4 regions of the Streptomyces sp. NPDC034099 genome follow, and region 4 is predicted to be linked to each of the others. Evidence: riboswitches for the same ligand, from Rfam matches in the RefSeq annotation. Region 4 holds a riboswitch; each other region holds the start of a gene.
The links. A riboswitch is a leader RNA that binds a small molecule or an ion and turns the genes downstream of it on or off. The one in region 4 is predicted to bind cyclic di-AMP.

Region 1: another riboswitch for cyclic di-AMP. It lies ahead of ACZ56V_RS18775 (M23 family metallopeptidase); the one in region 4 lies ahead of ACZ56V_RS18070 (C40 family peptidase).
Region 2: another riboswitch for cyclic di-AMP. It lies ahead of ACZ56V_RS03885 (transglycosylase SLT domain-containing protein); the one in region 4 lies ahead of ACZ56V_RS18070 (C40 family peptidase).
Region 3: another riboswitch for cyclic di-AMP. It lies ahead of ACZ56V_RS37555 (M23 family metallopeptidase); the one in region 4 lies ahead of ACZ56V_RS18070 (C40 family peptidase).

The regions. Positions count from the first base shown of each region.
Region 1 covers NZ_JBVISR010000006.1:5,319-7,509, reverse strand. Annotated here, with positions in the region: gene ACZ56V_RS18780 (SGNH/GDSL hydrolase family protein) at 1-221, opposite strand, end outside; gene ACZ56V_RS18775 (M23 family metallopeptidase) at 472-1,422, opposite strand; cyclic di-AMP (ydaO/yuaA leader) riboswitch at 1,425-1,584, opposite strand; gene ACZ56V_RS18770 (tyrosine-protein phosphatase) at 2,009-2,191, shown strand, end outside.
Region 2 covers NZ_JBVISR010000001.1:825,612-827,802, reverse strand. Annotated here, with positions in the region: gene ACZ56V_RS03890 (HAD family hydrolase) at 1-531, shown strand, start outside; gene ACZ56V_RS03885 (transglycosylase SLT domain-containing protein) at 555-1,046, opposite strand; cyclic di-AMP (ydaO/yuaA leader) riboswitch at 1,048-1,204, opposite strand; gene ACZ56V_RS03880 (polyprenyl synthetase family protein) at 1,972-2,191, shown strand, end outside.
Region 3 covers NZ_JBVISR010000023.1:41,782-43,972, forward strand. Annotated here, with positions in the region: gene ACZ56V_RS37550 (PP2C family protein-serine/threonine phosphatase) at 1-724, shown strand, start outside; cyclic di-AMP (ydaO/yuaA leader) riboswitch at 949-1,106, shown strand; gene ACZ56V_RS37555 (M23 family metallopeptidase) at 1,117-2,160, shown strand.
Region 4 covers NZ_JBVISR010000005.1:487,338-489,528, forward strand. Annotated here, with positions in the region: gene ACZ56V_RS18060 (ATP-dependent Clp protease proteolytic subunit) at 1-503, shown strand, start outside; gene ACZ56V_RS18065 (hypothetical protein) at 511-819, shown strand; cyclic di-AMP (ydaO/yuaA leader) riboswitch at 1,230-1,372, shown strand; gene ACZ56V_RS18070 (C40 family peptidase) at 1,376-1,849, shown strand; gene ACZ56V_RS18075 (ATP-binding protein) at 1,820-2,191, opposite strand, start outside.

The sequences.
Region 1 (2,191 bases), on a different contig from region 4:
TCCGGGGCGAGTCGTACGACCCGCGGGACCTGTTCCGCCACGATCTGGTCGAGGAGCCTGCCGCGCACGGCGAGGTTCGTGTACGTGAAGTCGCCCTCGGGGCGCCGGTCCGCGAGCAGTACGGCGAGCCGGTCGGCCCAGCCGAGGAACGCCCCGTCGGGGCCGGGATCGCCGACGCCCTCGGTGAAGCTGTCCCCCACCGCCACGTACGACCCGATCACTGCTCTGCTGTCACTCTTCGAATCGTCTGCCACATCGGCCCATGATTCACCTTGGAATGTGACCTACGCGACCGTAGGAAGGGGTTGACGGTCGGTGAGAAAGGCCACGCCTAAAGTGTTCGTCAATTCCGGAATACGGCGGAGGTCGGACACATCCACGGCCCGTACAGCCATGGCCGGATACGCCGAAGGCCGGACCCGGGGATCGGGGTCCGACCTTCGGGGCGCGGGGGCTGCGCGGAACCGGTCGTCAGACGGAGACGCCGTGCGAGCGCAGGAACGCGATCGGGTCGATGTCCGAGCCGTAGTCCGGCGTGGTGCGGATCTCGAAGTGCAGGTGCGGTCCGGTCACGTTGCCGGTGGCGCCCGAGAGGCCGACCTGCTGACCCGCCGTCACCGACTGACCGGCGGAGACGGAGAGCGAGGAGAGGTGGGCGTACTGGGCGTAGTGGCCGTCGGCGAGCTGGATGACGACCTGGTTGCCGTACGCGCCGCCCCAGCCGGCGGAGACGACGGTACCCGCGCCGACGGCCTTCAGCGAGGTGCCGGTCGGGACGACGAAGTCGGTGCCGGTGTGGTAGCCGCTGGACCACATGCTGCCGGACTGGTGGTACGGGGTGCCGACGGTGCCGCCCTCGACGGGGGAGGTGTAGCCGCTGGTGGTGCCCGCGGACTGGGTGCCGGTGTTCGAGGAGTCCGAGGAGGAGGCGGCCTTCTCGGCGTCCGTCGACTTCTGGGCCGGCTTCTCGGCGGCGGGCTTCTCGGCGGACTTCTGCGCGGGCTTCTGGGACTGCGCGGAGGACGGCGCCGACGACTTGGCGGCGTGGCCGCCGATCGAGAGCTTCAGACCGGGGTGGATCAGCGACGGGTCGGAACCGACGGCCTCGCGGTTGTCCGCGTAGAGCTTCTTCCAGCCGCCGTCGACGTGCTGCTCGTCGGCGATCTTCGAAAGGTAGTCACCGCTCTTCACGGTGTACGTCCGGGAATCCGAGTTCTTCTCGGCGCCGCTCGCGGCGGCCTTCTTGGCCGACGTCGGAACGGCCTGCACGGCCTGCTCGGAAACGGAGTGCGCGGGGGCGGCGTTGGCGGCGGCGGCGCCCATCAGCGGGAGCGCGAGCGCGGCGCCACCGGTTCCGGCGACGGCGATGGTGCGGGTCAGGCGCATGGCCCTGGTACGGCGGTGCTTACCCTTCGCGGGCATGGCGAATTCCTCTCCGGCGCCTGCGAGGTGAGCTGTCGGGTGCGGGCTGGAGATGCCCGGCCGCGTCGGAACGCGGCTTTACCCCAAGCCGTTCCGGGAACCGGAACAGGCAGTTCTACCTGTGGGTCCCCCGCTCCTGCCGTGTACGGGTGGTCGATGAGTGCGGGCTCCGGTCGGCGGCAGGATTAGGCGTCCGCCCGGATCGGTGGTGAACGTAAGGGACCAGGACGCACCGGGACAAGCGAGGGTTTCCCGCGACCGGCGTTCCGATTGATCCTTTACGGGAATGACCGGTAACCCTGCGTCGATTTCCGTCGCGTCGTTTTCCTGAAAGGCCCTTGGAATGCAGCCCAATTACGTGAACATGACGGGCCACGCACGGTCACGGATATGACGCTGCTCACGCGCTCCTCACGCACGCTCCGCCATTTCAGGGCCAGTTGTTATTAAGGCGCCAATTCGGACAGAAGGCTCTTATCGGCTCGCAATATCCCTCGGAGCACGATTTCACGCACGGGGGATGCCGTATCGTCGGGTCGTGCCCGCCGGCGAGCAGCGGCGGCGGGGTGGAGTGGGAGGAGCCCCCGTGACGCAGCAGGTCCCGTCGACCGAACCCGAGCTGACCGGTGTGCGCAACTTCCGGGACGTGGGCGGACTGCCGACCGTGGACGGGCGGCGGGTACGGCAGGGGGTGCTGTTCCGCAGCGGTCACCTGGCGCACGCCACCGGTGAGGACGCCGCGTTCCTGGCCTCCCTGGGCCTGCACACG
Region 2 (2,191 bases), on a different contig from region 4:
GAGACCGCGCTCGGCAAGATCGAGGCCGAGGTGGGTCAGGTGCACGCCGCCGTCGACCAGGACGGCGTCGACGGGCTGACGCTCATCGAACCGGGCTACCTGATGCCCCACCCGACGCTGCCCGCGGTGCGCGTCGAGCGGCGCGAGCAGCTGTGGTCCACGCCGATCAGCAAGGTGCTGCTGCGCCACCCCGAGCTGACCGACGACGAACTGGCGACGACGGCGCGCGCGGTGGTCGGTTCCCTCGCGACGGTCACCATGTCCGGGCCCGGCACCGTGGAGCTGCAGCCCTGCGGCATCACCAAGGCGACCGGCCTGGCGCTGGCCGCCGAGCACCTGGGCCTCGACCGGCGGCGGACGATCGCCTTCGGGGACATGCCCAACGACATCCCGATGTTCCACTGGGCGGCCCACGGCGTCGCCATGGCCGGTGCCCATCCCGAACTCAAGGCGGTGGCGGACGAGGTCACCACGACGAACGAGGACGACGGCGTGGCCGTCGTCCTCGAGCGGATCTTCGGTACCTCTTAGGCGAGGCTCAGGCGGCGTACGGCTCAGTACGCGCTGAAGACGTTGTCCATCGAGCCGTAGCGGTCGGCCGCGTAGTTGCAGGCGGCGGTGATGTTGGCGACCGGGTCGTACGGGTCCCAGGAGGTGCCGGGCACGTGGTACGCCTGGAAGGTCGGGTCGATCACCTGGAGCAGCCCCTTGGACGGGGTGCCGTTGACGGCGTTGATGTCCCAGTTGTTGATGGCGAGCGGGTTGCCGGAGGACTCCCGCATGATGTTGCGGTGAATGCCCTCGTAGGTCCCGGGGATGCCGTGCTGGGCCATGATGTCGAGTGACTCGCGGATCCAGCCGTCGAGGTTGTCCGGGTACGTCGTGGCCGCCGTGGTGGCGGTCGTGGCGGCGGCCGGGGTGGCCGCGGATGCGGTGGCGGCGCCGATGAGCGGCAGCGCGAGCACCGCGGCACCGGTGCCGGCCACCGCGAGCTTGCGGGCGAGGCGGCCGGTGCGGGCGTGACGGTTCTGACCGTTGGCAGACATGTGTCCCTCTCCTTACGCCTACGAGGTGAGCTGTCGGGTTCGGGCGGGGAGGTGCCCGGCCGCGCCCTCGACGGGTACGGCTTCACCCCGAGCCGCTCCGGTGGTGACCGGTGCGGCGACTTACCTGGGTCCCCCGCTCCTGCCGGCGAGTTTGTTGGGTGGATGACTGTGCGACGGGCGGTGGCAGGATTCGGCGTCCGCCCGACAGGCCGGGAACGTATGCGAGAGCACATGTCCGGAACAAGTGCAGGAATCACCCCAAGTGCCTGTTGACCTTGGTCTGAGGTGTTTGAGGGTCTTGATCCTTTGCTGTTGCCAAGTCCCAACTGGCTTGCGGGGCAAAGGGAGGGCACAGGTTCGGGCGGGGTTGCCTGCGGCCGGTCCGGAGTGAGCCAACTCACTGGCCTCAACAAGCGCGGCAAAACGGGCATTCAACTCAACCGTGCGCCAACCGGCCGCCGGTGGGGAGGGCTTCGGGTGTCGAGCGGCGGGAGGAGGGAAGCGGGAGGGGGTGGGTGGCCGGGGAGGTGTCTGCCGCGCCCGTCGGACGGGCGTGCGCGGACCGGTGCGGACGGGTGTGGGTGGACCGGCGTGGGTGGGCGGGTGTGGACCGGTGCGGGCGCGTGTGTCGATTGGGTGACGTTCTCGAAGTGCGGGCCGTTGGGAGGAGTGGTGGGATCTTCGGTGGCGGCTTCCGGCCCGTTCGCCCGCCGGGTCCGGCTCATCTCCTCTGGCGACATCAATCAAAATCTGCTCATATCACCTGATCAAAAACATACCGTTCATGATCCGATACCGACCGGCCTGTAACGGTGGGCGCTAGCGGTGATCGAAACGTGACCGGATACGCTGACTTGAGTGGTGGCAGCGACCTATCGACAAACCAGGTAATCGCCAGTAGACACCAGCAGACAGGAGACCCCTCGTGACCGTCGTCGGGCCGTTCGGGCTGAGCGTGCGGGACCAGGCTCTGGAAGCCGATGTCCAGGCCGGATTGGTTGCTGTCGAGGAAGGGTTGCTTGAGGCAACCAAAAGCGAGGTGCCGTTCATCACGGAGGCCGCCCAGCACCTGGTGCGGGCCGGCGGGAAACGGTTCCGTCCGCTGCTGGTGATGCTCTCGGCCCAGTTCGGCGACCCCTATGCCC
Region 3 (2,191 bases), on a different contig from region 4:
CGAGCGGATCGCGGGCTTCGAGGTCGCCGTCTGCTACGAGGCCGCGCAGGCGGACGCCTTCATCGGCGGCGACCTGTACGCGGTGCAGGACAGCGCCCGCGGTGTCCGGCTCATCGTCGGGGACGTGCGCGGCAAGGGCATGGGCGCGGTGGCCGCCGTCGCCGTCGTGATCGGTGCCTTCCGGGAGGCCGCCGAGCAGGAGGCGACCCTGGAGGCGGTGGCGCAGCGGCTGGAGCGGGCGCTGGCGCGCGAGGGCACCCGGCGCGACGGACTGGACGCCTTCGAGGGCTTCACCACCGCCGTACTCGCCGAAGTCCCGCACGGCGGGGGGACGGTCCGCATCGTCAACCGCGGTCATCCGCCGCCCCTGCTGCTCTACGCCGACGGCACCCTCGGCCCGCTGCCCGCCCGCGAGCCGGCGCTGCCGCTCGGCATGGGAGAGCTGGGCGTGTGGCCCGACCGGGCGGAGGAGGTGGCCTTTCCCGGCGGGGCCACGCTGCTGCTCTACACCGACGGACTGACCGAAGCCCGGGACGCGCAGGGCGAGTTCTACGATCCGCAGGCCCGGCTGGCCGGCCGGGTCTTCCGGCATCCGGCGACCCTGCTCGACACCCTCGCCGAGGAGGTGCGCAGGCACTCCGGGGGCGGCATGGCGGACGACATGGCGCTGCTCGCCGTACGGAGGCCCCGGCGCGGTGATCATGATCATTGTCACGAGCCGTGACAGTGCGAACCCCCTCCGCATAACAACTGATGCACCGTCAGAACAACGTGGCGTGAAAGGGAATACTGAGACGGGGTCAACTCGCCCGGTTTTCACCGATCGTGAGGCGTACGTCCCGGCCGTTTCCGTTAACGATCAAGAGGAACGGCTTGGAAACAGAGCCCCGCGTCTATTAACGTTCGATAACGCAGCGCGGTCGTCCCAGCCGTCACAGAAGGCGGCTCCGTGCGCACGCGCCGAATCCCGCAAGGGAACCGGGGAACCACCACATTGGGGTGAATCGGGCGTATGTCGCCGTGTCCGCACGGTCGGCGCACACCCGTAGGAGACCTTCCTGCTCCGAACCCGTCAGCTAACCCGGTAGGCGGAAGGAAGGAAAGGAGTACGCCCACGTGGCGTCCAACCGGCCTGCCCCCGAGGCCCCGTTCGTGCCCGCCGGGCACGACACCGACACCTTCGGCTACGACGCCCCCCGCGCCGAAGAGGGTCCCTGGGAGGAGTGGAATCCCACCGCGGAATCCATCCGCCCCGTACGCGGCCGGCACCGCGTCGCCAAGCAGCGCGGCGGGCTCGCCCGCAGCTCCACCGTCCTCGGCGTCGGGGTCATAGCCGCCGTCGGCGCGGGCGGTATGGCCAGCGCGCAGACCGGCAAGCCGCCGGTGTCCATCGCCATGCCGGACCTGCCGAACGTCGGCTCGCTCCTGCCCGGAGACGACGAGGCGTCGGAGCCCGAGGGTTCCGTCACCCCGCTCAGCGGCGTCACCCAGGCCGTCGCCGCCGACAGCGCGGAGGGCGCCGGCGCCGCCGACGCCGGTGAGTCGCTGCGGGCCCGGATCATGGCGCAGGCCGAGCAGCAGCAGGCGCAGGTCGAGACGAAGGCCGCCGCCGAGGCACGGGCCGCCGCCGAGAAGAAGGCCGCGGAAGCCGCCGCCAAGGCGGAGAAGGAAGCCCAGGAGAAGGCCGCCGCCGCCAAGAAGAAGGCGGAGGAGGAGGCCGCGAAGAAGGCCGAGGCCGAGCGGCTCGCGAAGCTGGCCAAGCAGTACACGCTGCCGACCTCCTCGTACACGATCTCCTCCACGTTCAACCAGGCCGGCTCGCTGTGGGCCTCCGGCCACCACACCGGCCTCGACTTCGCCGCCCCCACGGGCACGCTGCTCAAGGCGGTGCACAGCGGCACGATCACGTCGGCCGGCTGGGACGGCTCGTACGGCTACAAGACCGTGCTCACCCTCGACGACGGCACCGAACTCTGGTACGCGCACCAGTCGTCCATCAACGTCAGCGTCGGCCAGAAGGTCACCACCGGTGACGTCATCGGCCGCGTCGGCGCCACCGGCAACGTCACCGGCGCCCACCTCCACCTGGAGGTCCACACCGCCGGCGGCTCGGGCATCGACCCGATGGCCTGGCTCCAGAGCAAGGGGCTCACGCCCTGATCCGCTCCGCCCCCTGATCCATCCCGCTGAT
Region 4 (2,191 bases):
CTTCCGCGAACGACGTGATGGCGCAGTTCATGTACCTGGAGCACCAGGCACCGGACCGGGACATCGAGCTCTACGTCAACTCGCCCGGCGGCTCCTTCACCGCCATGACGGCGATCTACGACACGATGCGCTACGTCGCCTGCGACGTGGCGACGACCTGCCTCGGGCAGGCCGGTCCGTCCGCCGCGGTGCTGCTGGCGGCGGGCACCCCCGGCAAGCGCGCCGTCCTGCCGGGCGCCCGGGTGGTGATCCGCCAGCCGGCGCTCACCGAACCGGTGGAGGGGCAGGCGAGCGACCTGGCCGTCCACGCCGACGAATTGGTCCGCATCCGCACCCGCATGGAGGAGATCCTCGTACGGCACACGGGCCGCAGCCCCGAGCAGGTGTCCGAAGACATCGAGCGGGAAACGGTCCTCGACGCCCGACAGGCGGTGGCGTACGGCCTGGTGGACCGGATCGTGCCCGCCCGCGGGACCCGCCCCGCCTCGCCCGGCGGGAGGTGATCCGCCCGTGCTGCCACCCGAGTTGCCCCCGCTGCCGGCCCTGACCCGCGCCGAGGCCGAGGTCATCGACCGCTATCTGGACGTCGTCGACCTGCTCGGGCGCATCAACCCCGGGCGGGACGGCGACACCTACGGCGGACTGCGGGCCGCCCAGGCGCTGGTCGGCAAGGCGGCGGCGCTGCGTGACGCGCTGGCGCTGATGCACCGGCGCGGCGAGACGGAGGTGCACGCCGCCACCCTGGCCCGGGCGCTGCGGGTGCTGGACGGGGAGCGCCGGACGGCACGGGTCGGCCTTCCGCCGCGCTCCGGGGGTTGAGGAGGCCCGCGTCGACTGCGACTCGGCGCGGGGTCGACTCGGCGCCGGGTCGAAACGGACCAAACGGCGTACCCCCTTTCGGCGTAGGGACACCTCCGATTCCCGACCGGCCGAAGTTGCGGCGCCCCCGCGCCCGGCCGGTGCAACGCGCCCCTCCGCCGCTGGTCCCGGGCCCGTCGCCGGGCACGGCAGCACGTCGAACACGGGGTGGCGACCCGAACGGGTGAGTGGGATGTAACAACACAAAGGGCACGTTCCGTTGGGATTTTCCCTTCGGACGGGACGAGAATCCGTGACTGACGACAAGCCCCCGCCGCAGCGGCGGGGCGGTCCGGGCGGACGCCGAGTCCTGCCGCCGTCCGGACGACCGGTCGCGAGGGAAGTGGATCGGCAGGAGTGGAGGACCCGAGCACGACGGGTCGCCGGCACGGCAGCCTCCGTGAGAGGTGCCGGACCGAGCGGTCCTTGGGGTGAAGCCGCACTCGTGCGGCCGGGCAACTTCGCCAGCCCGAATCCGACAGGTCATCCTTCACAGGCGGCTGACGAAGGGTTGCGCATGTCCGCGCTCAATCGTGTCCCGTCGCTGATGGCTCGTGCCGGTACGGCCTCGGCCCTCACTCTCGCCGCCGTGGGCGGCTCCGTCGTGGTCCCCGGTGTCGCCTCCGAAGCGGCCGCGGCGAGCCACGCGGCGAAGGCCCTCAACATCGCCGCTTCCAAGAAGGGTTCCCCGTACCGCTGGGGCGCCATCGGCCCCCACCGGTTCGACTGCTCCGGCCTGACGCTGTACTCGTTCAAGAAGGCCGGCAAGAAGCTGCCACGCACCGCGGCGCAGCAGTACAACAAGACCCGCCACATCTCCGCCAGGAGTCGCAAGGTGGGTGACCTCGTGTTCTTCCACTCCGGCCGGAGCGTCTACCACGTGGGCATCTACGCCGGGAAGGGCAGACTCTGGCACGCTCCGAAGACCGGGGACGTGGTGCGGCTGCAGAAGATCTGGACCTCAAGCGTCTGGTACGGCCGGGTCAAGTAGCCCGCCCGCGGGAGTGACGGCGTTCTGCCCCGCCGTCACTCCCGCGGGTGCCGCCGGCCCGCTCGGGGGTGTCCAGGGCAGTTCGATGGAGACGGTCTTGCCGCCCTCGCGGGTGGGCCGGACCCGCAGCCTGCCGCCGCACTCGGCGGTCAGCCAGCGGATGATCACCATGCCCCGCCCGTTGTCCTGCTGGACGGCGGCGGGCAGCCGCTTGGGGAAGCGCGGGTGGCTGTCGGTGACACCGAGACGCAGCCGCTCGTCGCGGTCGAGGACGAGGTCCACCGTGAAGGTGGGCGACTGCCCGAACGTGTGCTGGACCGCGTTGGTCGCCAGTTCGGAGAC